Regions from separate parts of the Pseudaquabacterium prasiolae genome, predicted to be linked through region 3. Evidence: predicted binding sites of a transcription regulator. Region 3 holds the regulator's gene; each other region holds the start of a gene.
The links. Region 3 encodes FNR, which switches genes on or off when oxygen is low (the NO sensors DNR and NnrR bind a similar motif). Its sites were predicted from a motif close to TTGATNNNNATCAA; they were not measured.
Positions count from the first base shown of each region.

Region 1: N4G63_RS07890 (oxygen-binding di-iron domain-containing protein) is a predicted target of FNR. The motif match lies at 6,445-6,458, and genes of this name have one in related genera.
Region 2: N4G63_RS19675 (OmpW/AlkL family protein) is a predicted target of FNR. The motif match lies at 5,955-5,968, and genes of this name have one in related genera.
Region 4: N4G63_RS07910 (acetyl-CoA hydrolase/transferase C-terminal domain-containing protein) is a predicted target of FNR. The motif match lies at 1,505-1,518, and genes of this name have one in related genera.

Region 1 is NZ_JAOCQD020000001.1:1,800,404-1,808,060, forward strand. Features, by position in the region: gene N4G63_RS07850 (ATP-binding protein) at 1-2,189, shown strand, start outside; gene N4G63_RS07855 (bacteriohemerythrin) at 2,496-2,990, shown strand; tRNA gene N4G63_RS07860 (tRNA-Pro) at 3,103-3,179, opposite strand; gene N4G63_RS07865 (hypothetical protein) at 3,235-3,738, opposite strand; gene rraA (ribonuclease E activity regulator RraA) at 3,770-4,264, opposite strand; gene N4G63_RS07875 (Lrp/AsnC family transcriptional regulator) at 4,242-4,730, opposite strand; gene N4G63_RS07880 (EamA family transporter) at 4,835-5,728, shown strand; gene N4G63_RS07885 (hypothetical protein) at 5,969-6,397, shown strand; gene N4G63_RS07890 (oxygen-binding di-iron domain-containing protein) at 6,535-7,302, shown strand; gene N4G63_RS07895 (ABC transporter permease) at 7,404-7,657, shown strand, end outside.
Region 2 is NZ_JAOCQD020000002.1:1,700,658-1,708,314, forward strand. Features, by position in the region: gene N4G63_RS19640 (acetyl/propionyl/methylcrotonyl-CoA carboxylase subunit alpha) at 1-705, opposite strand, end outside; gene N4G63_RS19645 (DUF4126 domain-containing protein) at 720-1,358, opposite strand; gene N4G63_RS19650 (enoyl-CoA hydratase/isomerase family protein) at 1,355-2,146, opposite strand; gene N4G63_RS19655 (dienelactone hydrolase family protein) at 2,157-2,975, opposite strand; gene N4G63_RS19660 (GNAT family N-acetyltransferase) at 3,035-4,003, opposite strand; gene N4G63_RS19665 (hypothetical protein) at 4,000-4,128, opposite strand; gene N4G63_RS19670 (carboxyl transferase domain-containing protein) at 4,168-5,802, opposite strand; gene N4G63_RS19675 (OmpW/AlkL family protein) at 6,106-6,729, shown strand; gene N4G63_RS19680 (5-formyltetrahydrofolate cyclo-ligase) at 6,914-7,507, opposite strand.
Region 3 is NZ_JAOCQD020000001.1:2,046,524-2,054,180, forward strand. Features, by position in the region: gene clpA (ATP-dependent Clp protease ATP-binding subunit ClpA) at 1-456, opposite strand, end outside; gene clpS (ATP-dependent Clp protease adapter ClpS) at 453-809, opposite strand; gene N4G63_RS08910 (cold-shock protein) at 1,114-1,338, shown strand; gene icd (NADP-dependent isocitrate dehydrogenase) at 1,520-2,773, opposite strand; gene N4G63_RS08920 (hypothetical protein) at 2,921-3,106, shown strand; gene N4G63_RS08925 (sulfite exporter TauE/SafE family protein) at 3,207-3,896, opposite strand; gene hemN (oxygen-independent coproporphyrinogen III oxidase) at 3,964-5,373, opposite strand; gene fnr (fumarate/nitrate reduction transcriptional regulator Fnr) at 5,543-6,286, shown strand; gene N4G63_RS08940 (hypothetical protein) at 6,305-6,592, opposite strand; gene N4G63_RS08945 (hypothetical protein) at 6,613-6,867, opposite strand; gene ccoG (cytochrome c oxidase accessory protein CcoG) at 6,889-7,657, opposite strand, start outside.
Region 4 is NZ_JAOCQD020000001.1:1,811,144-1,818,800, forward strand. Features, by position in the region: gene N4G63_RS07900 (lipocalin-like domain-containing protein) at 1-427, shown strand, start outside; gene N4G63_RS07905 (GGDEF domain-containing protein) at 453-1,370, opposite strand; gene N4G63_RS07910 (acetyl-CoA hydrolase/transferase C-terminal domain-containing protein) at 1,575-3,779, shown strand; gene N4G63_RS07915 (hypothetical protein) at 3,899-4,540, shown strand; gene N4G63_RS07920 (ABC transporter transmembrane domain-containing protein) at 4,717-6,588, shown strand; gene N4G63_RS07925 (thymidylate synthase) at 6,657-7,499, shown strand; gene N4G63_RS07930 (dihydrofolate reductase) at 7,496-7,657, shown strand, end outside.

The DNA of each region.
Region 1 (7,657 bases), 250 kb from region 3:
TGGCCGGCGAGCACCTGGTGGCCTGGAGTGCCAATGCCGCCGAGCGCCTGGGCTGCCGCTGCCAGGCCGGCCTGGCCCTGCCGGCGCTGGGCCTGCCCGCGGCCGTGCTGCAGACCTGCCGCACGCTGATGGACGAGGCGCTGCAGCAGGACGGCCTGGCCAGCGCCGCCGCCGTGCAGTTGCAGGGCCGGGTTCACGACCTGGTGGTGCACCGCCACGAGGGCCGCACCCTGCTCGAGTTTGAACAGCGCGCGAGCGCCGACGACGACGTGGCCGCGTTTGCGCTGATGGCCCACCGCGCGATCGAGCGCCTGAAGAAGGCGCCCAGCCTCGACGCACTGCTGCAGCGCGCGGCCGACGCGGTGCGCCAGCTCACCGGCTTCGACCGCGTGATGAGCTACCGCTTCCGCCACGACCAGAGCGGCGACGTGGTGGCCGAGGCCCTGGCGCCGGGCCTGCAGCCCTACCTGGGGCGGCGCTATCCGGCCAGCGACATCCCGGCGCAGGCGCGGCGTCTGTACATCCTGAACAGCCTGCGCCTGATCAGTGACGTGGGCTACCAGCCGGTGCCGCTGCTGGGCCGGCCCGGCGACGCGCCGCTCGACCTCACCCACGCCGTGCTGCGCAGCGTGTCGCCGATCCATGTGGAGTACCTGCAGAACATGGGCGTGGGCGCGTCGATGAGCGTGTCCATCGTCGTGCAGGGCGCGCTGTGGGGCATGCTGGCCTGCCACCACATGACACCGCGCCAGGTGCCCTACTCGGTGCGCATGTCCTGCGACGTGCTGGCGCAGGTGGTGTCGTCGGCGGTGCAGACCTTTCAGTCGCGCGAGCTGGCCCGGCGCCAGTCGCAGGGTGCGGCCCTGGTTTCGGCGCTGGGGCTCGAGGCCAACCACAGCGACGACCTGGTGGCCGCGCTGGCCGCCCATTCGCCCGATCTGCTGCAGGTGTTCGGGGCCGACGCCGCGGTGCTGGCCCAGGGCCGGCGCCTGCGCGTGGTGGGCACACTGCCGGCGGCACTGGCCGAGGCCGCGCTGAACGCCCTGCCCGCCCGCGACAACGGCCTGCTCGCGCTCGACGACCGCGCCGACTGGCCGCCCGCGCTGCAGCCCCTGCTGCCGGGCTGGGCCGGCCTGCTGCTGCTCACCGCCGACGCCCATACCCGCTCGCGCGTGCTGCTGCTGCGCCGCGAGCAGGTGCACACCGTGCGCTGGGGCGGCGTGCCCGACAAGCCGGTGACGATCGGCCCGCGCGGGCCGCGGCTGACGCCGCGCGGCTCGTTCGACGAGTGGCGCCAAACCGTGCGCGGCCGCAGCCTGCCGTGGGACGCCACCAGCCTGCAGACCGCGCGCGAGCTGCTCACCGAACTGCAGCGCGCCAGCCTGTCGCAGCAGGCCGAGACCGAGGTGGCGCGCCTGAACCTGCTGGCCATGCTGGGCCACGACCTGCGCGACCCGCTGCAGGCCATCCACATGGTGGCCGGCCTGCTCAAGCAGGACGACCAGGTGCCGCGCCTGGCCCACCGGCTCGAGGCTTCCAGCCGCCGCATGCAGCGCCTGATCTCGCAGGTGCTCGACTTCAGCCGCGCCGAGGCCGGCCTGCAGCTGGCCAGCAGCTTCGAACCGGTGGACCTGCGCAGCCTGCTGGACGACCTGGTGGAAGAGTCGCGCCTGGGCCATCCCGAGGTGCCGGTGGTGCTGCAACTGCCCGGCGCCGAGACAATCGCCACCCCCGCCCCATCCAACCCATCCAACCCATCCAACCCATCCAACCCATCCAAGCCATCCAACCCATCCGGCCCGACCGGCGCCTTGCCGGCGCCCGGCCCGGCGGCGGCGGCCCTGGTGACGGGCGATGCCAGCCGCCTGGCCCAGCTGCTGGGCAATCTGCTGGCCAATGCCCGGCACCATGGCCAGCCGGGCACGCCGGTGCGGCTGACGCTGCAACCGCAGCCCGGGCAATGGCAGCTCAGCGTGTGCAACCACGGCGAGCCCATCGACGCCGCCACCGCCGCCACGCTGTTCCAGCCGCTGCGCCGCGGGCCGGCCGGCAGCTCGCGCAACCGCGACGGCCTGGGCCTGGGCCTGTTCATCGCCGCGCGCATCGCCACCGAGCATGGCGCCACGCTGGGCTACAGCCACGAGGCTGGGCAGGTGGTGTTCACGCTGCGCCTGCCGGCCTGCGACTGATCGCCGGCACTTGATCGCCGGCACTTGATCGCCTGCACTTGATCGCCTGCACCGGGCCGGGCCGGGCCGCCTGGCCGCGTGTTGACCCGCCCGCCCAGCGCGCCCGCATCCGCCAAACAACGGACGATTTAACGGATTGCCGCAGCGGCCAGACCAGGCGCCGCGGCAACACGGTCGCACGGCGCCCGGATGCCGACAATCGAGCCGGCAAGGAACGCAGGCGCCAATGTCTGGCAGCGCGGCCCTTGCGGCCGGCGATCACGGGTCGGCGGTCGTGCGCCACAGCGCCCGAGGAGTTGCAACGCCGTGACGACCAGTTTGCGCGCCCCACGCCACGCCATGGTGGTCTGGACCGATGAGCATGCGCTCGGTCTGGACGAACTCGATGCCCAGCATCGCCTGTTGTTCGACCTGACCAACGACCTGTGGCACCACCTGGTGCGCCGCAGCGCCCGCACCGAGGTGCTGGCCACGCTGACGGCGCTGGAGCGTTATGCGCTGTCGCATTTTTCGGCCGAAGAGACCTTCATGCGCGTGACCTGCTATCCGCACATCGACGCGCACACCGCCGAGCACGCCGAGTTCATCGAGCGGGTGTCACGCGAAAAAACCGCGGTGATGCAGGGCCATGCGCTGGGTTTCGACCTGCTGAGCTACCTGAAGAACTGGCTCACCGAGCACATCCTACGCGCCGACAAGGATTTCGCCCACCTGGCCCGCGCCTGCCACCCCGAACTGGCCCTGCCCGCAGATACCGCCGGCGCACCGGGCTTCTGGCGGCGCCTGCGCGCGCGCTGGTGATGCCGGTGCCGGGCCGCACGCGATCCATGCGCAGCGGCAGGCACCACGCGGCCGCCAGGCCCCAAACGAAACGGGCCGCGTCAGCTGACGCGGCCCGTGTTCGATGATGACTTGGTCGGGGCGATAGGATTCGAACCTACGACCCTCTGCTCCCAAAGCAGATGCGCTACCAGACTGCGCTACACCCCGAAGCTGCGCATTCTAGCCGGCCGGGCTGCGGCCACCCGGCCTGCCCGTGCGGGGCTCAGAGCTGGATCACCTCCGGCGCCGGCAGCATCAGCTGCCGCGACACCGCCTCGCACTGGCGGATGTGCTGCTCGCACACATAGTTCAGCGCCGAGTAGGTGAGCGCGGCCGAGACCAGCTGCCCGGCCACCGGCACCACCTTGGCCGCCTGCTGGGTGGTCAGGCGCACGCCCACGGTCTTGAGCAGCAGCAGCACCACCTCGCGCGTCACCACCTTGCCCAGCACCAGGCCGCCGGCGCTGGACAAGGCCTTGTAGACCACCAGCTTGCGCTGCGGCGACAGGCGCTCCACCTGCTCGCGGCTGAGGCCGAAGGCGGCGCTGATCTCGGGCAGCAGCTTGACCAGCACGCCCACATCGGTGACCCAGTCGATGCCCGGCAGCGGCACCATGGCCACGCCGGCCGCCATCAAGGCCCGCTGGCGCACGCGCTGGCGGCAGCGACGCGCCACGCGGGCCAGCGCGTCGGAACTGGCGGGAAACGGATCGGTGGCGGGCTTCATGCGCTGTCGGAGCCGCGCCGCGGGTGGAAGTTCAGGCCGGCGCCCGGTCGAGCAGCACGATGCCGTCGGCGTCGGCCACCAGCCAGTCGCCGGGGCGCACCGCAACGCCCTGCACAAGAACCGGCACATCCACCTGGCCGGCCTGCCGGCGCTCGGTGGGCAGGGGCATCAGCGCCAGCGCGCGGATGCCCAGATCCGTGGCCGCCAGCTCGGCCACGTCGCGCACGCAACCGTCCACCACCACGCCGGCCCAGCCGTTGCGCGCGGCAGCCGCGGCGATGTTGCCGCCCACCAGGGCCCGGCGCAGCGAGCCGCCGCCGTCCACCACCAGCACGGCGCCGTGGCCGGGGCCTTCGAGCAGGGCCTTGACCGAGCTGTTGTCCTCGAAACACTTCACCGTGCGCACCGGGCCGGCAAAGGCGCTGCGCCCGCCATAGGCCGCAAACACCGGCGGCAGCACGCGAAAGGCACCGCTGGTATCGCCCTTGTGGGCATCGCACAGGTCACAGGTGGGCACCACCAACATCGTCAGGCTCCACGGCAGGGGATGCGGGCATCATAGGCCGGGCGGCCAGCGGCGCCTTGAGGATGATCGCGGTGGCGGTGTCGCTCAGCGCGCAAAAGCGCGAGACCACGGCGTCGAGGTGCGGCACGTCAACCACCGCAATCTCCAGCACCCAGCTGTGCTCGCCGGTCACGTTGTAGGCGTGCACCACCTCGGGCGTGGCCTGCAGCAGGCGCAGCATGGCGGCGTAGTCGCTGCGGCCCACACGCACCACGGCGCGAATGCCGTAGCCCAGCGCCGCCAGGTTGATCTGCGCCCGGTAGCCGCTGATCACGCCGGCCGACTCGAGCTTGCGCACCCGCTCGGTGACCGCCGGCTGCGACAGGTGAACCCGGCGGCCCAGCTCGGCCATCGACAGGCGCGCGTCGGTCTGCAGTTCGGCCAGGATGCGGCGGTCGTAGGTGTCAAAGCTGTGGGCTTCTGGCATGTTCAAGGCCGGCAATCAAAACAATCTTGATTTTCATGGCCAATGCGGCCCATGACCATCAGTTGCTGATGGAAATCACCACCCGGCCTTCTTAACATTGCTGCATGTCGAGCGCTGCCCTGCCCCGCCCCACGCCCTTGTTCACGCCACTGGTGCTGGCCTGCCTGGCGGCCACCTGGCTGGTCTGGGGCTCGACCTACCTGGCCATCAAGGTGGCGCTCACCGGCCTGCCGCCGTTCTGGCAGATGGGCAGCCGCTTTCTGGTGGCCGGCGCGCTGCTGATGGCCTGGGTGCGCTGGCGCGGCACGCCCTGGCCCACGCGGCGCGAGTGGGCGCATGCCGCCATCGTGGGCACGCTGATGCTGGGCGCCGGCATGGGCGGCACGGCGGTGGCCGAGCAAAGCGTGGCCTCGGGCCTGGTGGTGGCCTACATCGCGGTGTCGCCGCTGATGGCGGCGCTGCTCAACCTCGGTTTCGGTGTGCGGCCGCGCGCGGCCGAATGGGCCGGCATCGGCCTGGGCCTGGCCGGTGTGCTGCTGCTGGTGCAGGGGGCGGGCTTTGCGGCCTCGCCGGCCGGCCTGGCCGCCCAGACCATCGCCTGCGCCGGCTGGGTGCTGGGCAGCGTGCTCAGCCAGCGCAAGCTGCCGCTGGCCCCCGGCGCCGCCGGCTTTGCCAGCGAGATGCTGTGCGGCGGCCTGGTGCTGATGCTGATCTCGCTGGGCGTGGGCGAGCAGGTGCAACTGGGCCAGGTGTCGGCGGCGGCCTGGGGCGCCTGGCTGTACCTGGTGGTGGCCGGCTCGCTGCTGGCCTTCAATGCCTACATGCTGCTGCTGGCGCGCGTGCCCACCGGCCTGGCCACCAGCTATGCCTTCGTCAACCCGATCATTGCGCTGCTGCTGGGCGTGGGCCTGGCCGGCGAGCAGGTCAGCGGCGCCGAATGGGCCGCGGCGGGGGTGATACTGGGCGGCGTGGCCATGCTGCTGTGGGCGCGGCGCTGACCGGCCAGGCGCCACAGGGCCTGGCGCCGCGCACGGCGTGACGGGCGGCGCAACGGCCGTCTTGATGGCCGTTGTGGCGCCCGGTGTGAACCTGTGGCGCGCCAGACGCTCCAAGCGGGCTGCTGCCAGCGCCGGCATCGACCGGCCATCGCCCCAACCGCCAGGATCCGACGCTGTGGCGTCTGCCCCCGGCGGCCTCGAGACCCCTTTTGGCGGTCGGCCCCGCCGGCCCGTTCTACCATGTGGATTGCCCTGAACTGGACCCTCACCACCCTGGCCATCGCCTGCTGGTCGGCCCTGTGCCTGGCACTGCAGGCGGTGGCCCGCCTGCTGGGCAGCGCCAGCGGCCGGCCCAGCGACTGGCTGCAGGCGCTCGAGCGCTGGCAGTTCCCGGCCTGGCTGGCCGACTGGCTGCCGATGGCCGCGATCACCGCGCTCAAGAGCTGGCTCACCGACTGGCTGTCGGGCATCGGCCCCTGGCTCGACATCGCCGCCGCGGCCTGGCCGGCGCTGCTGAGCGACTGGCTGGCGCCGCTGCTGTGGCTGCTGTGGGGCGTGGGCACGGTCAGCCTGCTCGGCCTGGGCCTGGTGGGCCATGTGCTGGTGCGGGCGCTGGGCGCCCCGCGCGGGCCCGCGGCAACCGTGCAGGCCCGGTCGCAGGGCGCCTGATCGCGGCCACCCGCAGCGGCGTGCCCGAGGCCGCGCAGACGCGCTGATTGCGCTGCATCAAGCCCAGGCCATCCAGGCCCTGCCGGGCCCCCGAACCGGGGCGCAAAAGGTGTGCACAAGTGCATACTCGCCGGCCCATGCCGACCACGCTCTACGACCACGACGGGCACCAGTGCCTGATGTTCACCGACCTGTGCGACCGCGGCGGTGAGGCGGTGCAGGCCAACCAGTTTCTGGTGATCGACGGCGACACCGGCGCCATCATCGACCCGGGTGGCAACCTGGCCTACAACGACCTGTACCTGGGCATGACGCGGCACTTTCAGCCGCAGGCCCTGTCGGCCATCATCGCCTCGCACGCCGACCCCGACATCATCGCCTCGCTCGACCGCTGGACCACCGCCACCCAGGCGCCGATCTACATCTCCACCGTGTGGGAGCGCTTCGTGCCCCACTTCTGCAAGCCCGGCAAGACGCTCGACCGCATCATCGGCATCCCCGACCCGGGCATGCGCATCCGCATCGGCCGCAGCGATCTGCTGGCGCTGCCGGCGCATTTTCTGCACGCCGAGGGCAACTTCCAGTTCTGGGACCCGGTGTCGAAGATTCTGTTCTCGGGCGACCTGGGCGTGTCGATGCTGCCCGGCAAGCTGGCCGGCCAGCCGGTCACCAGCCTGGCCAAGGTCTACCCCTCGATGGAGCGCTTTCACCAGCGCTACATGGTCAGCAACAAGGTGTTGCGGCTGTGGGCCGACATGGTGTCCACCCTGCCCATCGAGATGATCGTGCCGCAGCATGGCGCCCCGCTGGCCGGCGCCGCCGTGGGCGAGTTCATCGCCTGGGTGCGCGACTTGCCCTGCGGCATCGACCTGATGGGCCCGGCGAACTACCGCGTTCCGGCCTGAAAGATGCCGGGGCACCCGGCGCCGCGAGTACGCGGCACCACCCGCCGGGCGGGTTGGCGGCCCGCTGGGGCACCCGGCGCCGCCCGTAACATGCACGGGCGATGTGGCGCCACCTGTTTGCCCTGATCCGCGCCGAGTGGCGCCACCACCCCTGGCGCCATGCCGTGGCGCTGCTGGCGGTGGCGCTGGGCGTGGCGCTGGCCAGTTCGGTGCAGCTGATCAACGCCTCGGCGCTGGCCGAGTTCTCGCAGGCGGTGCGCGCCGCCAACGGTCAGCCCGATGCGGTGCTGGCCGCGCGCACTCGCGAGGGCTTTGACGACGCGCTCTACGCCCGCCTGGCGCTCGACGAATCGGT
Region 2 (7,657 bases), on a different contig from region 3:
GTGGCGGCGCTGCACCGAGCAGTCGCGCTCGCCCAGGTGGATGCAATGGCCCAGCGAGTCGGCAAACACCTGGATCTCGATGTGCCGCGGCCGCAGCACATAACGCTCGACCAGCACATGCTGGTCGCCAAAGCTGGCCTGCGCCTCGCGCTGGCAGCTGGCCAGCGCGGCGGCAAAGTCCTGCGGCGCGTCGACCCGGCGCATGCCCTTGCCGCCGCCACCGGCGCTGGCCTTGATCAGCACCGGGTAGCCGATGCGCGCGGCCTCGGTGGCCAGCAGCGCGGGGTCGTTGTCGGCACCGTGGTAGCCGGGCACCAGCGGCACGCCGGCCTGCGCCATCAAGGCCTTGGCCGCACTCTTGCTGCCCATGGCCGCAATGGCCGCGGGCGGCGGGCCGATGAAGGCGATGCCGGCCTCGGCGCAGGCCCGGGCGAAGGCCTCGTTCTCGGACAGGAAGCCGTAGCCCGGGTGCACGGCCTGCGCGCCGGTGGCGCGTGCCGCGGCCAGGATGCGGTCGGCGCGCAGATAGCTGTCGCGCGGCGCGGCACCGCCGATGGCCACGGCCTCGTCGCAGGCCTGCACGTGCCGGGCATGGGCATCGGCCTCGGAGTACACGGCCACGGTGCGGATGCCCAGGCGGCGCGCGGTGGCGGCCACCCGGCAGGCGATTTCGCCTCGGTTGGCGATCAGGATCTTGTTGAACATGGGGTCTCCAGGCTTCAGGTCAGGCCGGCGCGCGCCGCGCCGCCGCCAAAACGCTGGCGCAGCGTGCGGCCCAGCGTCCTCACAAACTTCAGCAGCAGCACGATCAGCACCAGCATCACGGCCACCACCAGCACCAGCGCCACGGCAAACCAGGCCGGATGGGCCCAGGCCAGCCACAGCATGGCCGGCACGGCGGCATCGCCGGCCAGCGACAGCGCGATGTTCGAGAACGGCTCGGGCGAGGTGTTCACCGCCGCCCGCGTGGCGCTCTTGGCCAGCTGCGCCGTGGCCGCCAGCGAGCCGCCCAGCACCGCAGCGGCCCAGGCCCAGGCCTGGTGCTCGCCACCGAACACCGCCGCCGCCAGCGCGGCACCGGCCGGCACCCGCAGCAGCGCATGCAGGGCGTCCCACAGCGAGTCGATCCAGGGGATCTTGTCGGCCACAAACTCGGTCAGCAGCATCACGCCGGCGGCGCACAGGGCCAGCGGGTGCTGCAGCACCTGCAGGCCCGGCGGCAAGGCCACCGCCCCCAGCCAGCCGGCCATGCCGGTGGCAAACAGCACGCCGTACAGGCGCAGGCCGCTGGCCCAGCCCAGCGCGGCGGCCAGGGCCAGCAGGTGGCTGGTGTCCAGCGTGGCCGGCAGCAGGTTCACGCCGGCGCCTTCCAGGCCGGATCGCGCTTGGCCAGAAAGGCCGAGATGCCCTCCTTGCCCTCGGCGCTGGCGCGAATGTCGGCAATGCGGCGGGCGGTGTCGGCGCGCAGCTCGGCCGTGACGGGCAAGCCGGCCACCTGCTGCACCAGGCGCTTGCTGGCGGCCACGGCGGCCGGGCCGTTGGCCAGCAGCGCGCTGACCAGCGCATCGACCTCGGCATCCAGGGCCGCCGGTTCGGCCAGCACCTGCACCAGCCCCAGGCGGTGCGCGCTGGCCGCCGAGAAACGCTCGGCGGTGATGAAGAAGCGCCGCGAGGCCTGCTCGCCCAGCGCGCGGATCACGTAGGGGCTGATGGTGGCCGGCAGCAGGCCCACCTTGGCCTCCGACAGGCAGAAGTGCATGTCGTGCGCAGCCACCAGCACATCGCACACCGCGGCCAGGCCCACGCCGCCGGCATAGCAGTCGCCGTGCAGGCGGCCGATCACCGGCTTGGGGCAGGTGTAGATGGTGAACAGCATGTCGGCCAGGGCCTGGGCGTCGACGCGGTTCTGCTCCCAGCTGTAGTCGGCCATGGCGCGCATCCAGTTCAGGTCGCCGCCGGCGCAAAAGGCCTTGCCGTGGCCGCCCAGCACGATGGCGCGCACGCTGTCATCGGCGCCCAGCGTGGTGAAGGCGGCGGTGAGCTCGGCGATGACCTCGCTGTTGAAGGCATTGCGCACGTCAGGGCGGTTGAGGAACACGCGGGCCACGCCGCCGTGGCGTTGAATGTCGAGGGTGCTGGCTGTCATCGGGCTTGTCTCACGGAATCTCGAAACCTTGGCTGCGCAGAAACTCGGCCACGCGCGGCTGCCACACCTTGGGAAAGCGCGTGAACAGGCTGTGGCCATCGTCGCCATGCGGCGGGTACTGCTGGAACTCGGCCACGCCGCCGGCCTCGCGGAAGGCGGCGAACCAGGCGCGTGGGTATTCGGGGCCGAAGTACTGGTCGTTCTCGGTGTAGACCCACAGCATCGGCACCCGCGCCTCGCGGCCGAACTCGCGGAACATGCGCTCGAGCTGCGGTGTCGAGCAGGGGCGCTGCGGCTGGGTCTCGGGGTTGCCGCCGCCGCCGCCGGCAAAGTTGATCGCGGCCACCACGCCCGGCGGGTTCAGCGCCGCCACGGCCACGGCCGTGGCGCCACCGTAGGACTGGCCCATCACCACGCTGCGACCCGGCAGCACATCGGGCCGGGCACGCAAGGCCTGCAGCACGGCCAGCGTCTGCGCCGCCGCGGCGCGGTAGCCGGGCGGATAGTTCTTGCGGTCGCAGGCGCCCGAATCCTCGATGTCGGGCCCGCCGCTGGCGCCATAGCCCACGCGCGTCGGCACTGCCACCACGAAGCCCTGCGCCACCAGCCAGGACACCACGGCGCTGTAGCGCGCCCGGCCCATCGCCGCGCGCTCGGCCGGCTTGGGCGAGCGGCCATGGTTGAGCACCAGCAGCGGCCGCGGCGCGCTGGCCGCGTCGTCGCTGAACACCGTGACCGTGATCGGCTGCTCGGTGGTCTTGCCGAAGGCATCGCTCACGCTCACCGGCACCTGCAGCACCTGCTCGACCAGCGCAGCGCGGGCGGCCATGGGCACGCCGGCCAGCCCGAGCAAGGCCGCAGCCAGCAGCCAACCCGCCACACGCCGCATCACGCGCCCCTGGGCCAGGGCTCGCGCCGGTAGGCGCCGATGGCCTCGGCCGTGCGCCAGGCCGGCGGCGCCTCGGCGGTGGCCCAGGTTTCACTGGCGCCGGCGATGCGCGCGCCCTTGAAGCGCCACAGCGTGTGCGCAAAGAAGCTGGTGGCGCCATGGTCGACCCGCACCCACGAGTGCACGCGGCCGTCGAGCATGGGGGTGGCCTCCAGCACGGTGATGCGCCAGCCCTCGGGGTAGACCGCCTGCACGCGCACGATGGCGTCGGCGTCGAGCAGCCATTCGCCGCTGGCCGGCCAGTGCAGCTGCGCGTCGTCGTGCAGCAGGCGGCGCGCGGCGGGCCAGTCGCGCGCCTGGAAATGCGCCCACAGGGTGCGCACCACGGCGGCCTGGTGTTGCGCGTCACCGGCCTGCGGCGGCGGCAGCGGCTGGCCTTCGCCGTCAAAGGCCAGGGGCTTGAGCATCACCACGCTGCGGTAGGTCTTGCCGCGCCAGTGCACCTCGTCCACCACCTCGAAGCCGGCGCGGGAATAGCGCTGGCGCAGCGCGGCGGCCGGCACCGCGGTGTCGAGCGCCAGCGCGCGGTGGCCATGGTTGCGGGCCCAGGCCTCGGCACCGGCCAGCAGCGCGCTGCCGACGCCTTCGCCCTGCTGCTCGGGCGCCACCGCGAACTGGTGGAAGTGGGCCACATCGCTGCGGTAGAACCACGGCGTGGCACGCGCCCAGGCCTGCTGGTTGGGATCGAAGGCGCCGTTCACCGTGACCGTGCCGATCAGCCGGCCATCGCGCTCGGCCACCAGGCACTGGCCGTGGCGCACGCGCTCGGCGGTCTGGGCCTCGGTCTGGTTCACGGCGGTGAAGTTCATGCCGGCCGCGCCCAATGGCGCATAGGCGCGGTGCAGCAGCGCGGTCAGCTCGGCCAGCGAGTCAGCGGGCTGCAATACGCGCAGGTTGAAACCGTTCATGCGCGATGCCCCCAGGTGCGCAGGCCGCGCGCCGGCTCGAAACCCTTGCCCGCGCGGGCGGCGTCGAGTGGCCCGTTGGCGATGTTGATGTCGGGGTCGAGGTCGAGGTCAATGTGGGTGCGCATGGTGTGTGTCCAGGTGAGCCATCCAGCACATCATGCACATCACATGCGGAACACCCCGAAGCGGGTCTCGGGGATCGGCGCATTGAGCGCCGCGCTGAGGCCCAGGGCCAGCACGCGGCGGGTGTCGGCGGGGTCGATCACGCCGTCGTCCCACAGCCGGGCGCTGGCGTAGTAGGGGTGGCCCTGCAGTTCGTACTGCTGGCGGATGGGCGCCTTGAAGGCTTCTTCATCGTCGGCGCTCCAGCTGCCGCCCTTGGCCTCGAGCCCGTCACGCTTGACGGTGGCCAGCACGCTGGCGGCCTGCTCGCCGCCCATCACGCTGATGCGCGCGTTGGGCCACATCCACAGCAGGCGCGGGCTGTAGGCGCGGCCGCACATGCCGTAGTTGCCGGCGCCGAAGCTGCCGCCAATGATCACGGTGAACTTGGGCACCGCGGCGCAGGCCACCGCGGTGACCATCTTGGCGCCGGCGCGGGCGATGCCGTCGTTCTCGTACTTGCGCCCGACCATGAAGCCGGTGATGTTCTGCAGAAACACCAGCGGCACCTTGCGCTGGCAGCACAGCTCGATGAAGTGCGCGCCCTTGTTGGCGCTCTCGGCAAACAGGATGCCGTTGTTGGCCACGATGCCCACCGGCATGCCCTCGATGTGGGCAAAGCCGCACACCAGCGTGGCGCCGTAGCGGGCCTTGAACTCGTCAAACGCGCTGTCGTCGACCACGCGCGCAATCACCTCGCGCACATCGAAGGGCTTGCGCGTGTCGGTGGGGATCACGCCGTGCAGTTCTTCCGCGGCAAAACGCGGTGGCCGCGGCGGCACGCAGGCCAGCGGCTGGGGCTTGCTGCGGTTGAGCCGGCCCACGCTCTGGCGCGCCAGGGCCAGCGCATGCAGGTCGTTCTCGGCCAGGTGGTCGGCCACGCCCGAGAGCCGCGTGTGCACGTCGCCACCGCCCAGGTCTTCGGCGCTCACCACCTCGCCGGTGGCCGCCTTCACCAGCGGCGGGCCGCCAAGAAAGATGGTGCCCTGGTTCTTGACGATGATGGTCTCGTCGCTCATCGCCGGCACATAGGCGCCGCCGGCCGTGCAACTGCCCATCACCACGGCGATCTGCGCAATGCCGGCCGCCGACAGGTTGGCCTGGTTGTAGAAGATGCGGCCGAAGTGATCGCGGTCGGGAAACACCTCGTCCTGGTTGGGCAGGTTGGCGCCGCCGCTGTCGACCAGGTAGATGCAGGGCAGGCCGTTCTGCGCCGCGATCTCCTGCGCGCGCAGGTGCTTCTTGACCGTGACCGGGTAGTAGGTGCCGCCCTTGACGGTGGCGTCGTTGCAGACGATCACGCAGTCGACCCCGGCCACGCGGCCGATGCCGGCGATCAGGCCGGCCGACGGCGCGGCGTCGCGCGTGCCGCCCTGGCCGTCTTTCTCGGGATACATGTTCAGCGCGGCCAGCGGCGCAATCTCGAGAAAGGGCGTGTCGGGGTCGAGCAGACGCTCGACCCGCTCGCGCGGCAGCAGCTTGCCGCGCGCCAGATGCTTGGCGCGGGCATCGGCGCCACCGCCTTCGGCGATCTTGGCCAGGCGGGCATTCAGATCGGCCACCAGCGCCTGCATGGCCTCGGCGTGGCTGCGGAACTCTTGCGAGCGGGGATTGAGCTTGCTCTGCAGAACGGCCATGCGGTCTCCGGCGCTTGCGATCTGGATGTGATGTGGGGTCGAGTGTGCGGCGGGATTATCAAGTGACGTTTACGTAAACGTCAATTGAGTGCTTGCGCCTGGCCGGGTGGCAGGACGCAAGTCGCGCTGTTGCGCCACCGCATCACCCCGCTTTGCCTCAGGTCAAACCCTTGGTGGCCAGAGGCATGCGGCGGGCGGCGGCTTGCGCTGGGCCAAGGGCCGCCGCCGACCGGCAGCGTGCAATGCGTTCACGGGCCCGGTGCAAAGCGGGCCTGCTGGACTGCAACCCTGAGGAAAAACAGCATGACCGCCATTCGCTCCCTGATCGCCATCGCCGCCGCCGCCGCCGCCGTGAGCGCCCTGCCCGTGCAGGCGCAGGACACCGGCAACTTCATCGTGCGCGCCCGTGCCGTCTACCTGGACTCGGCCAACAAGGACAGCACCGATCTGGACGCCAAGCTGCAGATCAACAACAAGACCATTCCCGAACTCGACATCAGCTACTTCTTCACGCCCAACCTGGCGGCCGAGCTGATCCTGACCTACCCGCAAAAGCAGAAGCTCACCGCGCTGGACGAAGACGGCGCGCGCGCCCAGATCGGCACCTTCAAGCACCTGCCGCCGACGCTGACCGTGCAGTACCACTTCACCGGCCTGGGCGGCTTCCGTCCCTACCTGGGCGCAGGCGTGAACTACACCAACATCTCGGCCGTGAAGATCCTCAATGGCGCGGTGGGCCTGAAGCACAACAGCTGGGGCCTGGCCGCCCAGGTGGGCGCCGACGTGCCGCTGGGCGGTGGCTGGCTGCTGAACGTGGACGTGAAGAAGGTGCAGATCGGCACCACCGTCTACGTGGGCGGCGTCGACCACGGCAAGTTCAAGGTCGACCCGCTGCTGGTCGGCGTGGGCGTGGGCAAGCGCTTCTGATGTGCTGACGCGTTCAGACACGAGACACGACCGACGATGACAAACGCCGCCCTCGGGCGGCGTTTGTCATTGCAAGGTCGTTGCAGGATTCCAGCGCAACCCAGCGACCACCGAGGCCCGGCTCTGCCGGGCCCAGGGTGGGTGCCCCCTTGAGGGGGCGGGCGTCAGCCCGCAGGGGGGTGAGCTACGCCTCCCAGGCCACGCCGTCTTCGGTAAGGATGGCGTCCAGCGGCACGTCGTGCGGCTCCATCTCGAGCCAGGGGATGTAGCCATGCGCAAAGCCCAGGCCCACGGTCACCGGCCGGGGCTGCAGCGCGGCCAGCGTGCGGTCGTAGAAGCCGCCGCCGTAGCCCAGGCGGTTGCCGCCGGGGCCGAAACCCACCAGCGGAATGATCAGCAGCTGCGGCTGGAACTGCACCGTGTCCTTGGGCTTGGGAATGCCGTAGGCGTCTTCTTCCATCGGGCAGCCCGGAAACCAGGCGTGAAAGCGCAGCTGCTTGGTCTGGCGGTCCATCACCGGCAGGCCCAGCATGCGCTCGCCGCTCACCTCGCTCCAGCGGTACAGCGCCGGCAGCGCATCGAACTCACCCTTGATCGGCCAGTAGGCGCCGATGGCCACCTCGGGCCGGTCAAGCAGCCACACCTGCATCACCTCCTGCAGGTGCACGCTGCGCTGGTGGCGGTCCACCATGGCCTGGCGCTCGGCCTGCAGCTGCTTGCGCAGCGTGGGCTTGTCGCGCGAGGGCTGGTCGAATCGGAAACGGCGTTCGGAGCTCATGGCCGGATTGTGGCCCGCGCGCCCGGCCCACGCCCAAGCTCGGGCACCTGCGCCGCTGCGACATCGCTCACGCTGTCACGGGCCCGCCCTACACTGCGCGCCACCATGGCCGCCGATGCCGCGTTTGCTGCCCACTGCCTCGAGCTGCTG
Region 3 (7,657 bases):
GGCCGGTTCGGGGGGCTCGCTCTTCTTGATGCCGTGGGCGATGTAGTTCACCACATCGAGGCGCGTCACCCCCTGCTGGTGCAGGTAGTACACGGCGTGCGAGTCCTTCTCGCCGAAGATCGCCACCAGCACGTTGGCGCCGGTGACTTCCTTCTTGCCCGAGCCGGTGCTCTGCACGTGCATGATCGCCCGCTGGATCACACGCTGGAAACCCAGCGTGGGCTGGGTGTCCACCTCTTCGGTGCCACCGACCGTGGGCGTGTTTTCCTTGATGAAGGTGGTCAGGCTCTTGCGCAGGTCGTCGAGATTGGCCGCGCAGGCCTTGAGCACATCGGCAGCCGACGGGTTGTCCAGCAGGGCGAGCAGCAGGTGCTCGACCGTGATGAACTCGTGGCGCTGCTGGCGCGCCTCAACGAACGCCATGTGCAGGCTGACTTCCAGTTCTTGCGCAATCATGCGGCCTCCATAATGCACTGCAGCGGATGCCCGGCGCGGCGCGCCGCGGCAAGCACGAGTTCAACCTTTGTGGCGGCAACGTCCTTGCTGAAGACGCCGCAGACCCCACGACCCTCGTGGTGGATCTTCAGCATGATCAGCGTGGCCGCTTCCAGTTCCAGCTTGAAGTATTGCTGCAAGACCATCACGACGAACTCCATCGGCGTGAAATCATCGTTGAGCAGCACCACCTGATACATCCGCGGCGGCTTGGTGCGCGCGGATTTCCGCTCTGCCACCACGGCGCCAGCATCGTCCCGCCGGGGGGTGATGGGGGGCTGAAGCGGTGGAATGGGCGGTTCGTCCTGGGGCATGAAATCATTCTACTGAGTCGCACGAAAGGCCGTCGTTCTGTCAGCCATGTTGCGCCAGATGGCGCGTTCGCAAGTCGCGAAAAGCGCCAGCCGGAGCCCGCTCATGCCAGACCGAGCAGATGCCGTGCCCGGCCATCAGCGTGCCCAATCCGGCCAAGCGCAACGGCACCGGCCATCGCCTAACCCGCACAGTTTGTGGGGAAAGTGCGATCACGCTTCGCCTAGGGCTCCCGCTAGACGGCTTTTTGCATCAATCCAGACAATCTCTTCACCCTCATGTTGTGGGTGTATTGAGGAGCGGTTGATGGCAACAGGCACGGTCAAGTGGTTCAACGACGCCAAGGGTTTTGGATTCATTGAGCCCGATACTGGCGGTTCAGACGTTTTTGCGCATTTTTCGGCCATCGAGATGGACGGGTTTCGCACGCTGAAGCAAGGCAGCAAGGTCAGTTTTGAACTGGTCGAGGGCCCGAAGGGCAATCTGGCGCGCAACATCCGCACGGTGGTGGCACAGGAAGTCACGGCCTGAGCGTCGCCGGGCGCACAGCAGCCCGTTTGGCTTGCTTTTGACACGGGCCCGCACGCGCGGGCCTTTGTCGCTTCTGGCGCCCACCTCGCTGCATCCGCCAGGCGTGAAAAAGCCCCCGTGCGCAGGGCGCTCACGGGGGCTTGACGTGGGGCGGGCTCCAGCAGCGGAGCCCTGCGCACGCTTACATGTGGTCGATCATGACCTGACCGAAGCCCGAGCACGACACCTGGGTGGCGCCGTCCATCAAGCGGGCGAAGTCATAGGTGACCTTCTTGCTGGCAATCGAGCGTTCCATCGACGCGATGATCAGGTCGGCCGCCTCGGTCCAGCCCATGTGGCGCAGCATCATTTCGGCCGACAGGATTTCCGAGCCCGGATTCACGTAATCCTTGCCGGCGTACTTGGGCGCGGTGCCGTGGGTGGCTTCGAACATGGCCACCGAATCCGACAGGTTGGCGCCCGGCGCAATGCCGATACCACCCACCTGGGCCGCCAGCGCGTCGGAGACATAGTCGCCGTTCAGGTTCAGCGTGGCGATCACCGAGTATTCGGCCGGGCGCAGCAGGATCTGTTGCAGGAACGCGTCGGCAATCGAATCCTTGACGATGATGTCCTTGCCCGTCTTGGGATTCTTGAACTTGCACCACGGGCCGCCGTCGATCAGCTCGGCACCGAACTCGCGCTGGGCCAGGCCGTACGACCAGTCACGGAAGCCACCTTCGGTGAACTTCATGATGTTGCCCTTGTGCACGATGGTCACGCTGGGCTTGTCGTTGTCGATGGCGTACTGGATGGCCTTGCGCACCAGGCGCTCGGTGCCTTCGCGGCTGACCGGCTTGATGCCGATGCCCGAGGTGTCGGGGAAACGGATCTTCTTGACGCCCATTTCCTCGATCAGGAACTTGATCAGCTTCTTGGCCTTGTCGGTCTCGGCCTCGTACTCGATGCCGGCGTAGATGTCTTCCGAGTTCTCGCGGAAGATGACCATGTTGGTCTTCTCGGGCTCCTTCACCGGGCTGGGCACGCCCTTGAAGTACTGGATCGGGCGCAGGCAGACGTACAGGTCGAGTTCCTGGCGCAGCGCCACGTTCAGGCTGCGGATGCCGCCGCCCACCGGGGTGGTCAGCGGGCCCTTGATCGAGACGACGTACTCGCGCACCACGTCCAGGGTTTCTTGCGGCAGCCAGACATCGGGGCCGTAGACCTTGGTCGACTTTTCACCGGCGAAGACTTCCATCCAGTGGATCTTGCGCTTGCCGCCGTAGCTCTTGGCGACTGCGGCATCCACCACCTTCAGCATCACCGGGGTGATGTCCATGCCGGTGCCATCACCCTCGATGTAAGGAATGATCGGCTGGTCAGGGACGTTCAGGGAGAAATCCGCATTGACCGTGATCTTCTGCCCGCCCTCGGGCACCTTGATGTGCTGGTACATGTGCTTGTGGCTCCGCGCGCTGCGCTCGGTTGAGAGAACGTCAAATTCTAGGACACCCGGGCTGTCAACCGACTGACTGCGGGATGCGTTACGTGCTGGCTGCCCCATCGAAGGGCGGCATTTTCAAACTTTCGAAAGGACTGAAAAATGAACAAGCTCCTGGCCGCCCTGATCGCCGCCGCTTTCGCCACCGCCGGTGCCTACGCTACCGAAGCCAAGAAGGAAGAGAAGAAGGCTGAGAAGCCCGCCGCCGCCGCTTCGGCTGCCAAGGCTGACAAGGCCGCTGCTCCCAAGGCTGAGAAGCCGGCTGCCGCCGCTTCGGCCAAGAAGTAATCTGGTGCCAGACCCGGTGGCCGGCAACGGCCACCGTCTGAAACCCTGAACGCCCGGTCTCGACCGGGCGTTTTTCATGGTGTGGCGTGACCGCACCCGATCAGCTCAGACACCAGGCGGCCACCTTCAGCCACAGGCCGTGGCCCAGCGCCCAGGCCGAGGCCAGCGCCAGCGAGGCACCGGCCAGCCGCACAGCCGCCGTGGGCGTCAGCCAGCGCAGCGCGCGGCCGCCCGACAGCCGCCACCACAGGGCCGGGCCCAGCACCAGGCCCAGCGCCGAGGCCATGGCAAACACGGCCATCACCATCGCGCCCTGCCAGGCGGTGTTGGCCAGCGCCGCCACCAGCAGTGCCGATTGCAGCAGGCCGCAGGGCCAGGCCACCCAGGCCAGGCCGGCGCCCAGGCGTTGCGCCGGCAAGCGCAGCACCTGCCAGGTGCCGCCACGGTGTGACACCGCCGCCGGCCCGCGTGCCGTGCCCAGGCGCTCCATCCAGGCTGGCTGCAGGCCCCGCCACAGCAGAAACAGGCCCAGGCCCAGTGCGGCCACATGCACCAGCGTCCACAAGGGCCGCAGCGCGGACACGGCCTGGCCCAGTGCCGCCAGGCTGCCGACACTGGCCGCCGCCACCGCACCGGCCGCCGCATAGGCCAGGGCCCGGCCGAGGTGAAACGGCAGCAAGCCGCGACCGACACCGCCCGCCGCCCCGCAGGCGGCACCACACATGGCCAGGCAGTGCGGCGTGCCGGCCAGGCCCATCAGCAGCGCGCTGAGCAGCAAGGCCTGGTTCATGCGGTGGCCAGCGGGCGGGACGCGGCGGGCCCTCGATCAACGCCGGCAGCGTGCGCAGCCACGGTGGCTAGATGATGCGCGAGAAGCGCTCGCGCACCTTGTCGGCGCGCAGGTGCTTGTCGAACACCATGGCCACCGCACGCACGAAGAACCAGCCGGTGGCGGTGACCTGCACCGCCCCGGGTTCCAGCGCCACCAGGCCCATCTCCTGCAACTCGGTGAGTTCGTCGAGTTCGGCGCGGAAGTACTCGCGCATCGAGATCAGGTGGGCCAGCTCGATCGACTCGAACTCCACCCGCCCCTGGCACATCAGGGCCATCACCACGGCGCGGCGCACCAGGTCGTCGCGGGTGAGCGCCAAGCCGCGCACGATCGGAAACTGGCCCTGGCGCACCGCGTCGTAGTACTCGTCCAGCGTCTTGGCGTTCTGGCTGTAGGTGGCGCCCATGCGGCCGATCGACGACACGCCCAGGCCGATCAGGTCGCAATCGGGCTGGGTGCTGTAGCCCTGGAAGTTGCGGTGCAGCCGGCCCTGCCGCTTGGCGGCCGCCAGTGCGTCGGTGGGCAGTGCGAAGTGGTCCATGCCGATGTAGGCGTAACCGTGGCCGATGAAGCCGGCAATCGCACCGCCCAGCATGGCCACGCGGTGCTCGGGCGGCGGCAACTGCTCGACCACGATGCGCCGCTGCGGCTTGAAGCGCTGCGGCAGGTGGGCGTACGAGTACAGCGCGATGCGGTCGGGGCGCAGTTCGGCGATCTGCGACACGGTGCGGGTGAAGGACTCGGGGGTCTGCTTGGGCAGGCCGTAGATCAGGTCGGCATTGATCGACTCGAAGCCGATCTCGCGCGCCGCGCGCATCAGCTCTCGCACCGATTCGAAGGGCTGCACCCGGTGCACCGCCTGCTGCACCGCGGCGTCGAAATCCTGCACACCGAAGCTCAGCCGGTTGAAACCGAGCGCCGCGAAGTGCCGCAGCCGCTCGGGCGAGGCGGTGCGTGGATCGACCTCGATCGACACCTCGGCGCCCGGCGCGATGCGAAAGTTCTCGCGCAGCATGGCCATCAGGCCGGTGAGTTCGTCGTCGCTCAGGAAGGTGGGGGTGCCGCCGCCCAGGTGCAGCTGCGACACCGCCTGGCCGCGGCCGAGCACGGCCACGTTCAGCGCCACCTCCTGGGCCAGCACCTCCAGGTACTCGGCCGCGCGCTCATGGTGCTTGGTGATGACCTTGTTGCAGGCGCAGTAGTAGCACACCGATTCGCAGAACGGGATGTGCAGGTACAGCGACAGCGGTGGCACCCCGCCCACGGTGGCGCCCGACGCGCGCTGCGCGAGCGCACCGACATAAGCCTCGGCACCAAAGGCCTCGACAAAGCGGTCGGCGGTGGGATAGGACGTGTAGCGTGGACCGGGGCGGTCCAGTCGGCGCAGCATGGCTTCGGTGAGCACAGGCACCTGGTCGATGGCGGATTGATCCATGATCCGCACTGTGCCCAAGCGCCCGAACCGGGCCTTGATCTGGCTCAAGTCGCGCTTTACGCCGGGGGAAAACAATGATCCCATGCTTGCGCCCGGTCAGACGACCCCAGGGCACAGACACTGGACCTTGCGCCAGAACAACCGCGGAGACGCATTGACAATGCCTGACATGAACGCCGCTGCCGACGCCAACCGGGTCCGCCCCGATGCCTTCAAGGTGGCCTGCTCCAGCTGCAACCTGCGTGAGCTGTGCTTGCCGGTGGGGCTGACGCGCGAAAACCTCGAGCGCCTTGACACCCTGGTGGCCACGCGCCGCACCGTTGAGCGGGGCGACATGCTGTTTCGGGCCGGCGACGAGTTCCAGTCGCTCTACGCGGTGCGCACCGGTTTTTTCAAGACCTGCGTGTCGTCGGAGGACGGGCGCGACCAGGTCACCGGCTTCCAGATGGCCGGCGAGTTGCTGGGGCTGGACGGCATCAGCACCGACAACCACACCTGCGATGCGGTGGCGCTGGAGGATTCGCAGGTCTGCGTGATCCCCTACCGCCAGCTCGAAGACCTGTCGCGCGAGTTCAACGAGCTGCAGCACCAGTTCCACAAGATCATGAGCCGCGAGATCGTGCGCGACCATGGTGTGATGCTGCTGCTGGGCAGCATGCGCGCCGAGGAACGTCTGGCGGCCTTCTTGCTGAACCTGACCCAGCGCCTGAAGGCGCGTGGCTTTTCGGCCTCGGCGCTGATCCTGCGCATGACGCGCGAAGAGATCGGCAGCTACCTGGGCCTGAAGCTCGAGACGGTGAGCCGCACCTTCAGCAAGTTCCAGGACGACGGCATTCTCGAGGTCAAGCAGCGGCAGATCCGCATCATCGACCAGGACATGCTGCAAAGCCTGGTCAACGGCGCCGCCTGCTGAGGCACTGCGGCCGGCTGCTCAGGCCGGCCAGCGCGGGCGGCCGGGGCCGGATTCGGCCTGGTTCAGCTCATCGGCCGTCTGGTGCAGCAGCTGCGTCAGCGCGCCTGCCGTGGCGATGACACCCCAGAACACGAAAAACGCCAGCGTGTAGACGCCCGCTGGTGCCAGCTCGACCGGGGCCCCGCCAAACCAGTGCAGCGTGGCCGGATCGACCAGCGCGAACACCAGCATCTCCAGCACGCCGGCCATCAGGAAGGCCGGCCACAGCACGGCCAGGGCCCGCAGGGTGAAGCGCCCGGTGGACATGGGCTTCTCTGGCGCGCGCTTCAGCGCGGCGCCGCGGTGGCGGCATGGTTGCGGGCCTGTACTGCCGGCATGTTGCCGGTGGGCTGCACCGGCGCCGTGCGCGCCGAGGGGGTCTCGACCAGCACCTCGTCGGCGCCGCGGTAGGCCACCACGGCGGTGAAGATGCTGGCCACCACCACGGCGGCGGGGCCGCCAAGCACCAGCCACACCATGCCGATGCGCCACCAGGGCGTGGGCGCGGTGCCTGCGGGGTGGCCTGGGTTCGATGCGTTCATGCTCGGTCTCCGGTGGCCGCGTCAGCGCGGCACGACAAAGGTGGATTTTTCGCTGAGGGCGGCACCGCTCGCGTCGGCACCGCGGCGGTCGGCCTCGATCAGGCCGATCTCGAAGTGGATCGGGTGGGCGCCCGGCCCGGCCTGTTGCGCGGCCTCGGCGGGCACCTGCACCGACACCGTGACCCAGCGCGCCTCGGCCGAGGCCAGGTGCAGCTCGGGCACGGCGCCCAGCGTGATGCCCGGCAGGCCCTGCACCGCCAGTCTCAGGCGTTGCGGCTGCTCGGTGGCGTTCATGATCTGCAAGCGGTAGACGTTCTCGATGCGGCCGTCCTCGACCATGCGGGCCAGCGTGGCGCGGTCGCGCACCACGTCCACGCGGAACGGGTGGCGCAGCGCCAGCGCCGCCAGCAGCGCCAGCACCACCAGCCCCAGGATGGCGGTGTAGACCAGCACCCGCGGGCGGAAGATGCGGCGCAGCTTCTGCCCGCGGCTCAGGTGCTGGGCCAGGCCATTCTGGGTGTCAAAGCGCACCAGGCCCTTGGCATAACCCATCTTGCCCATGACCTCGTCGCACACGTCCACGCAGGCGGCGCAGCCGATGCACTCGTACTGCAGGCCCTTGCGGATGTCGATGCCGGTGGGGCAGACCTGCACGCACAGGCCGCAGTCGACGCAGTCGCCCAGGCCCAGCTTGCGCGGATCGGCCTTCTTGCTGCGCGAGCCGCGTGGATCACCGCGCTCGCTGTCGTAGCTGATGATCAGCGTGTCCTTGTCGAACATCGCGCTCTGG
Region 4 (7,657 bases), 240 kb from region 3:
CGAGCTGCTGGCCCCCGGCGCCACCGGCTGGGACTGGATCGGCATCAACCTGCTCGACGGCGGCGCGCTCACGGCCTTTCAGCTGCGCGACTCGGCGCAGCGCGCGCTGTGGGCCGGCGGCAGCCACCGTGCGGCCGGTGGCGGGCCGGTGCGCAGCTTTGCGCCCCAAGAGCTGCGCTTCGAGCCGCTGCAGGAGTGGACCAGCCCGCAGACCGGTGCGCGCTACCCGGTGCGCTGGCGCGTGCACACGCCGCTGGGCACGCACGAGCTGCGCGCACTGCTCGACGCGCAGGAGCTCGACAGCCGCGGCAGCACCGGCGCCATCTACTGGGAAGGCCTGGCCGAGCTGCTGGACCAGCGCCAGCGCCGCGTGGGCCTGGGCTATCTGGAGATGACCGGGCGCAGCGCGCCGCTGAAGCTGGGCTGAAGCCGGGCCGCAGCCCGGTGGCCGCTCAGCCCGGGCTGGCCGGGCGTTGCGCGCCCAGCGGCTGGCCGTTGGCGGCACCGCGCCGCGGCGGGATGGGCGCCGCACGCACGCAGTTGCGGCCGGCGCTCTTGGCCTCGCGCAGCGCATTGCCGGCTTCGGCAATCACCTCGTCCAGCGAGGCATGGTTGGCGCCGATGCCGGCCACGCCCACGCTCACCGAGGCTTTCACGGTGCGGGTGTTCCAGCTCAGGCGGAAGGCCAGCACCCGCTCGCGGATGCGCTCGGCCACATCGAGCGCGCCGATGGGGTCGGTGTGCGGCAGGTAGACCACCAGCACGCCACCGCCAAACCGCGCCAGCAGGTCGTACTGGCGCAGCGTGACCGTGACCTGGCGGGTGATCTCGACCAGCACCGCGTCGCCGCAGGCCTGGCCGTATTGCTCGTTGATGGCCTTGAAGTGGTCAACATCGACCATCAGCAGCGCCGCGTCCTCGTTCAGCCGGCGCAGACGCGACCATTCACGGTCGGCCGCCGCCACGAAGTGCTGCTGCGTGTAGGCCCCGGTGAGCGCATCGCGCACCGGGCGCTGCGCAGCGGAACCGCCGGTGGGCGGCTCGGCGTGCAAAGGCAGCACCTTGGCGCTTTCGGTGGCCGGGCTGGCCGCCACCGCCTGGCGCGCCATGCGCGGCAGGCGTGGCATGGCCGGCAGGCTGGGCACCCGGGCCCACAAGGCCAGCGGCACGGTCACGGCCGTCACCGCGGCACCCACCAGGGCGCCCAGCAGGGCCGGCCCGGCGCCGGTGGCCTGCTGCAGGCTGTGCGCCAGGCCGTAGCCCAGCAATCCACCCGCGCCGACGGCCGCCGCCACCACCCCGGCATGGCGCAGCAGGCGGCCGGAATCGGTGCCCGCGGAAGGCGTGTTGACACTGGATTCGGAGGACATGTTGCGCTGCAGTATGAGGTGCATCTGATTCCAGCACAAAAACCCGCCGGGGTGCTTGGAGATCTCCCCGGTGATCGCCCGCCAAACGTGAGATTTGGCGTTGCGCCCATGCCGCCTGCCGGCCGCAGAGCGGCTTGCTTGACATCAATCCGCAGCGCATCGGCGGGCGCCACACTGCTGTCACAAAACCACAGGAGACAAGCCATGAACAGGCCTCGCGTGATCGATTCCATCGACGCCACGGTGGACGCCGTGCTGGACGCCGTGCCGGGTGACATCGTGCTGGGCATTCCGCTGGCCATCGGCAAGCCCAATCCGTGGGTGAACGCGCTGTACCGGCGCATCAAGGCCAACCCCAGCCGGCGGCTGACCATCATCACCGCGCTGTCGCTGGAGCGGCCGGTGGGCAAGAGCGAGCTGGAGCGGCACTTTCTCGAGCCCCTGGTCGAGCGCGTGTTCACCGACTATCCCGACCTCGAGTATGTGAAGGACCTGCGCGGCCCCGGCCTGCCGCCCCACATCGAGGTGCGCGAGTTCTTCATGAAGACCGGCGATTACCTGGGCAACAGCCCGGCGCAGCAGAACTTCATTTCCACCAACTACACCTTCGTGGCGCGCGACATGCTGGTGCAGGGCATGAACGTGATCGCCCAGGCGGTGGGCGAGCAGCATGAGGCCGGCCAGTGGCGCCTGTCGGTGGCCAGCAATCCCGACATCGTGTTCGAGGTGGTCGAGAAGTACGCCGCCGCCGGCCTGCCGCTGCTGAAGGTGGGCGTGGTCAACCGCCAGATGCCCTTCATGCCCAACGGCGCCCAGGTGACGCCCGACTTCTTCGACATCGTGTGCACCGATGCCGCCGGCACCCACCAGCTGTTCGGCCCGCCCAACGGCCGCGTGAGCAGTGCCGACTACGCCATCGGCCTGCATGCCAGCAGCCTGGTGGCCGATGGCGGCACGCTGCAGATCGGCATCGGCTCGCTGGGCGACGCCATCGCCCAGGCGCTGATCGTGCGCGACCGCCATGGCGCCGAGTACCGCCGCATCCTGGAGAGCCTGACGCCTGATGGCCTCGGCGACAACCAACCGCCCCGCAGCGCCGAGTCGCCGTCGGGGGGCGTTGCGTCGGCGCCAGCGGGGCCGGCGATCCGGCGCGAGCTGGGGCGGTTCGACCGGGGCCTTTACGGCTGCTCGGAGATGTTCGTCAACGGCTTTCTGAAGCTGATCGAGGCCGGCATCATCCGCCGCGAGGTGTTTGCCGACACCACGCTGCAGCAGCTGCTCAACAGCGGCGCCATCGCGGATGAAACCGTCACGCCGCAGACCCTGCGCGCGCTGCTGGAGGCCGGCCGCATCCACAGCCCGCTGCGCCAGGCGGATGTCGACTTTCTGGCCCGCTTCGGCATCTTCAAGCCCGGCGTCACGCTCGACGGCGACTACCTGATGCTCGACGGCCTGCCGCTGCCCAATGACCTGCGCGGCCAGGCGCAGTTCGACGCGGTGTGCAAGATCCTGCTGGGCACGCGCCTGGCGGGCGGCATCGTGATGACCGGCGGCTTCTTTCTGGGGCCCAACGACTTCTACGAGCGCCTGCGCAGCATGCCGCCGCACGAGCTGGCCAAGGTGGACATGACGCGCATCGACTTCATCAACCAGCTCTACGGCCGCACGCCGGGCGACAGCGAGTTGAAGCGCGCCCAGCGCAGCCAGGCGCGTTTCATGAACACCACGATGATGGTCACGCTGCTGGGCGCGGCCGCGTCCGACGGGCTGGAAAGCGGCCAGGTGGTCTCGGGCGTGGGCGGGCAGTACAACTTCGTGGCCATGGCCCATGCGCTGCCCGATGCACGCTCGATCCTGATGCTGCGCGCCACGCACAGCCACAAGGATGGCGTCAAGAGCAGCATTCTCTGGAACTACGGCCACACCACCATCCCGCGCCACCTGCGCGACATCGTCATCACCGAGTACGGCGTGGCCGATCTGCGCGGCCAGGCCGACAGCGAGGTGGTCAAGCGCCTGATCGCCATCGCCGATTCGCGCTTCCAGCCCGGCCTGATCAGCGAGGCCAAGGCCCACGGCAAGCTCGATGCCGGCTACGAGCTGCCGGCGCGCTACCGCGAGAACCTGCCCGAGGCGCTGGAAGCCCGGCTGCAGCCCTGGGCCGACGCCAGGCTGCTGCCGCCGTTTCCGTTCGGCACCGATCTCACGCCCGACGAGCTGCGCATGGTGGGCGCGCTGAAGAAGCTGGCCCATGCCGCCCAGCACCCGGTGGAACTGGTGCAGCTGGCCGTGAAGAGCCTGATCGAGGGCAAGGAGGCGCCGCAGGCCTACCTCGAGCGCCTGGGCCTGGCCGACGCGCACAGCTTCAAGGACATGTTCATCCGCAAGCTGTTCGCCGGCAATCTGTAGCGGCTGACCGGGCCTGAATCCGCCGCGGCTGGCGGCCGATAAACAGGCAGGCCACCGCTGTTGTGCGGTGGCCGGGTTGCCGTACCCCCTGCCCTGTTGCCTCCTTGCCAAACCCGACCATGCCAGCCCACCCTCCGGCGCCTGCCCCGCGCGCCACACCACAGCCCTGGTCCCTGCTGCTGGGCCGCCAGCCGCTGATCCGCCGCCAGGTGCGCGGCGTGCTGCTGGCCAGCGGCCTGTACCTGCTGTATGGCGCGATCACCCTGGCGCAAGCCGCGCTGGGCCTGATGCCCTGGCCGCTGGCCTGGGCGCTGCTGGCCGGCTCGCTGGCGCTGAATGCGGTGTTCTACGTGGCGGTGCGCAGCGCCGCGGTGGCACACGGCAGCGATCCGGGCCTGGCCCGCACCCAGCTCACCGTGGGCCTGGGCTGCCTGTGCGTGGGCTATGCCGCCGCCGGACCGGCCGGCAGCGCCACGCTGCTGGTGATGGTGAGCCACATCGCCTACGCCGCGTTCACGATGACGCCGCGCCAGGTGTGGCGCCTGGTGGCCGGCTGCCTGGCCGGCCTGCTGCTCACCATGCTGGCCTGCCACCTGGCCTGGCCGGCGCGCTTTCCGGTGGCGCTGCAGGCCTCGGCGCTGATGTTCGCGCTGCTGGCCGTGCCGCTGATCGCGCTGCTGTCGCAACAGGTGGCGCAGATGCGCCTGACGCTTGAGCGCCAGCGCATCGCGCTGCAGGCGGCCCACGCGCAGCGCGCGTGAATGCTGAGGACGCGCAGCGCGCGTGAATGCTGAAGACGCGCAGCGCGCGTGAACGCTGAGGACGCGCCGCGCGCGTAGTCGCCGAGGACGCGCCCCCCGCACGCGCGGCGCGCGGCCGCCGCCGCCCCCCACCCAGCAGCGGCGTGGGGCAGGGCCGGGCCCCTACACTGCCGCGCATGTCGTCGCCCCCCGTTTCCGCCACCGTGCAGGCCGCTGCGCCCGCCGTGCCGGGCGCCAGCAGCAGCGCTGCCGCCCCCCGCCCCGCCGCCCCGGATGCCGCGGCCAAGCCACCTGTGCGCTCGCTGTCGGGCCTGCTGCCCTTTTTGCGCCCCTACCGCGGGCGCATCGCGCTGGCGCTGCTGTTTCTGGTGGGCGCGGCGGCCAGCACGCTGGCCTTTCCGATCGCGCTGAAGTCGCTGATCGACCAGGGCATCGTGGCCGCCGATCCCGGCGCCCGCGTGATGGCGTTGCGCGAGCACTTCGTGGCGCTGTTTGCCGTAGGTGCGGCGCTGGGCGCGTTCTCGGCGCTGCGCTTTTACGCCGTGACCTGGCTGGGCGAACGCGTCACAGCCGATCTGCGCTCGGCCGTTTACGCCCATGTGGTGACCCAAAGCCCCGAGTTCTTCGAGACCACCGCCTCGGGCGAGGTGCTCAGCCGCCTGACCACCGACACCACCCTGGTGCAGACGGTGGTCGGCTCCAGCCTCAGCATGGGCCTGCGCAACACGGTGATGGGCCTGGGCGCGATGGGCATGCTGATCTTCACCAACCCGACCGTGATGCTGCCGGTGCTGGGCATGCTGGTGCTGGTGGTGCTGCCCAGCCTGGCCTTCGGCCGCCGGGTGCGCAAGCTCAGCCGCGCCAGCCAGGACCGCGTGGCCGATTCGAGCGCCATTGCCGCCGAGGTGCTGAGCGCCATTCCGGTGGTGCAAAGCCATCGGCAGGAAGCACGCGAGGCGCAGCGCTTTGGCGAGGCCACCGAGCGCGCCTTCGACACCGCGCGCCGGCGCACCCTGGTGCGCGCGGCGCTGGTCGCCTTCATCATCACCGCCACCTTTGCCGCGCTGCTGTGGGGCCTGTACCAGGGCACGCAGGCGGTGGTGGCCGGTCGCATCAGCGCCGGGCACCTGGGGCAGACGGTGGTGTTCGTGATCATCCTGGTCAGCAGCGTGGCCGTGCTCAGCGAGGTGTACGGCGACCTGCTGCGCGCCGCCGGCGCCACCGAGCGGCTGATGGAGCTGCTTTCGGCGCGCTCGCCGGTGGCGCAGGCCGCGCGGCCGGTGGCGCTGCCTGCGGTGCAAGGCGGCTCGGCGGTGCGCTTCGAGGGCGTGGGCTTCCACTACCCCTCGCGGCCCGGCACGCCGGCGCTCAGCGAGGTGGCACTCGACATCCGCCCCGGCGAGACCGTGGCCCTGGTGGGCCCCAGCGGCGCCGGCAAGAGCACCATGCTGCAGCTGCTGCTGCGCTTTTACGATGTGCAGGCCGGCCGTGTGACGGTGGACGGCGTGGACGTGCGCCAGGCCGCGCTGGCCGACCTGCGCGGGCGCATCGGCATCGTGCCGCAAGACTCGACCATCTTCTCGACCAGTGCGCTCGAGAACATCCGCTACGGCCGCCCCGAGGCCAGCGAGGCCGAGGTCATCGCCGCGGCCAAGGCGGCGTTTGCGCACGACTTCATCAGCGCCCTGCCCGAGGGCTACGCCACCTTTCTGGGCGAGCGCGGCGTGCGCCTTTCCGGCGGCCAGCGCCAGCGCATCAGCATTGCCCGCGCCATGCTCAAGAACCCGCCGCTGCTGCTGCTCGACGAGGCCACCAGCGCACTCGACGCCGAAAGCGAGCGCATGGTGCAGGCCGCGCTCGAGACCGCCATGGCCGACCGCACCACCCTGGTCATCGCCCACCGCCTGGCCACGGTGCAGAAGGCCGACCGCATCGTGGTGATGGACGGCGGGCGCATCGTCGAGCAGGGCCGCCATGACGAACTGGTGGCGCGCGGCGGGCTCTACGCCCGCTTGGCGGCCATGCAGTTCGGGCTGGAAGCCGGCTGATCGGGCGCGGCGCCGGCCGGTGGCGCCGGCTTCGGGATAATCCGGCGCTTCTCCCGATCGCCCTGCCCATGACCCGCCCCGTCCGCTCCCAGTACGAAAATTTCATGCGCCATGTGTTCGAGCAGGGCGTGGCCAAGGGCGACCGCACCGGCACCGGCACACGCAGCGTGTTCGGCCACCAGATGCGCTTCGACCTGAACGAAGGCTTTCCGCTGGTGACCACCAAGAAGGTGTTCCTGAAGGCGGTGATCGTCGAGCTGCTGTGGTTTCTGCGCGGCGACAGCAACGTCAAGTGGCTGCAGGAGCGCGGCTGCACCATCTGGGACGAATGGGCACGCGAGGACGGCAGCCTGGGCCCGGTGTACGGCGTGCAGTGGCGCAGCTGGCCCACGCCGCTGCCCGATGGTTCGGTCGGCCACATCGACCAGATCAGCCAGGTGGTGCAGCAGCTCAAGAGCAACCCCGACAGCCGCCGCATCATCGTCAGCGCCTGGAACGTGGCCGAGCTCGACCAGATGGCCCTGATGCCCTGCCACGCGTTCTTCCAGTTCTACGTGGCGCCGGCCACCACGCCGGGCGGGCGCGGCCGCCTGAGCTGCCAGCTGTACCAGCGCAGCGCCGACATCTTTCTCGGCGTGCCCTTCAACATCGCCAGCTACGCGCTGCTGACCCACATGCTGGCCCAGCAATGCGAGCTGGACGTGGGCGACTTCATCTGGACCGGCGGCGACTGCCACATCTACGACAACCATGTCGAGCAGGTGCGCACCCAGCTCGAGCGCACGCCCTATCCGTATCCGCTGCTGACGCTCAGGCGCCGGCCGGCCTCGATCTTCGACTACGCGTACGAGGACTTCGAGGTCACCGAGTACCAGCACCACCCGGCGATCAAGGCGCCGGTGGCGGTATGAGCGCGCTTGAGGTTCCGCTGGCCCTGATCGCCTCGGTCGATCGCCAAGGCAGCATCGGCCGCGGCAATGAGCTGGTGTGGGACGAGCCGGCCGACAAGCGCTGGTTCCGCCAGGTCACGATGGGCTGCCCGGTGATCATGGGCCGCAAGACCTGGGAC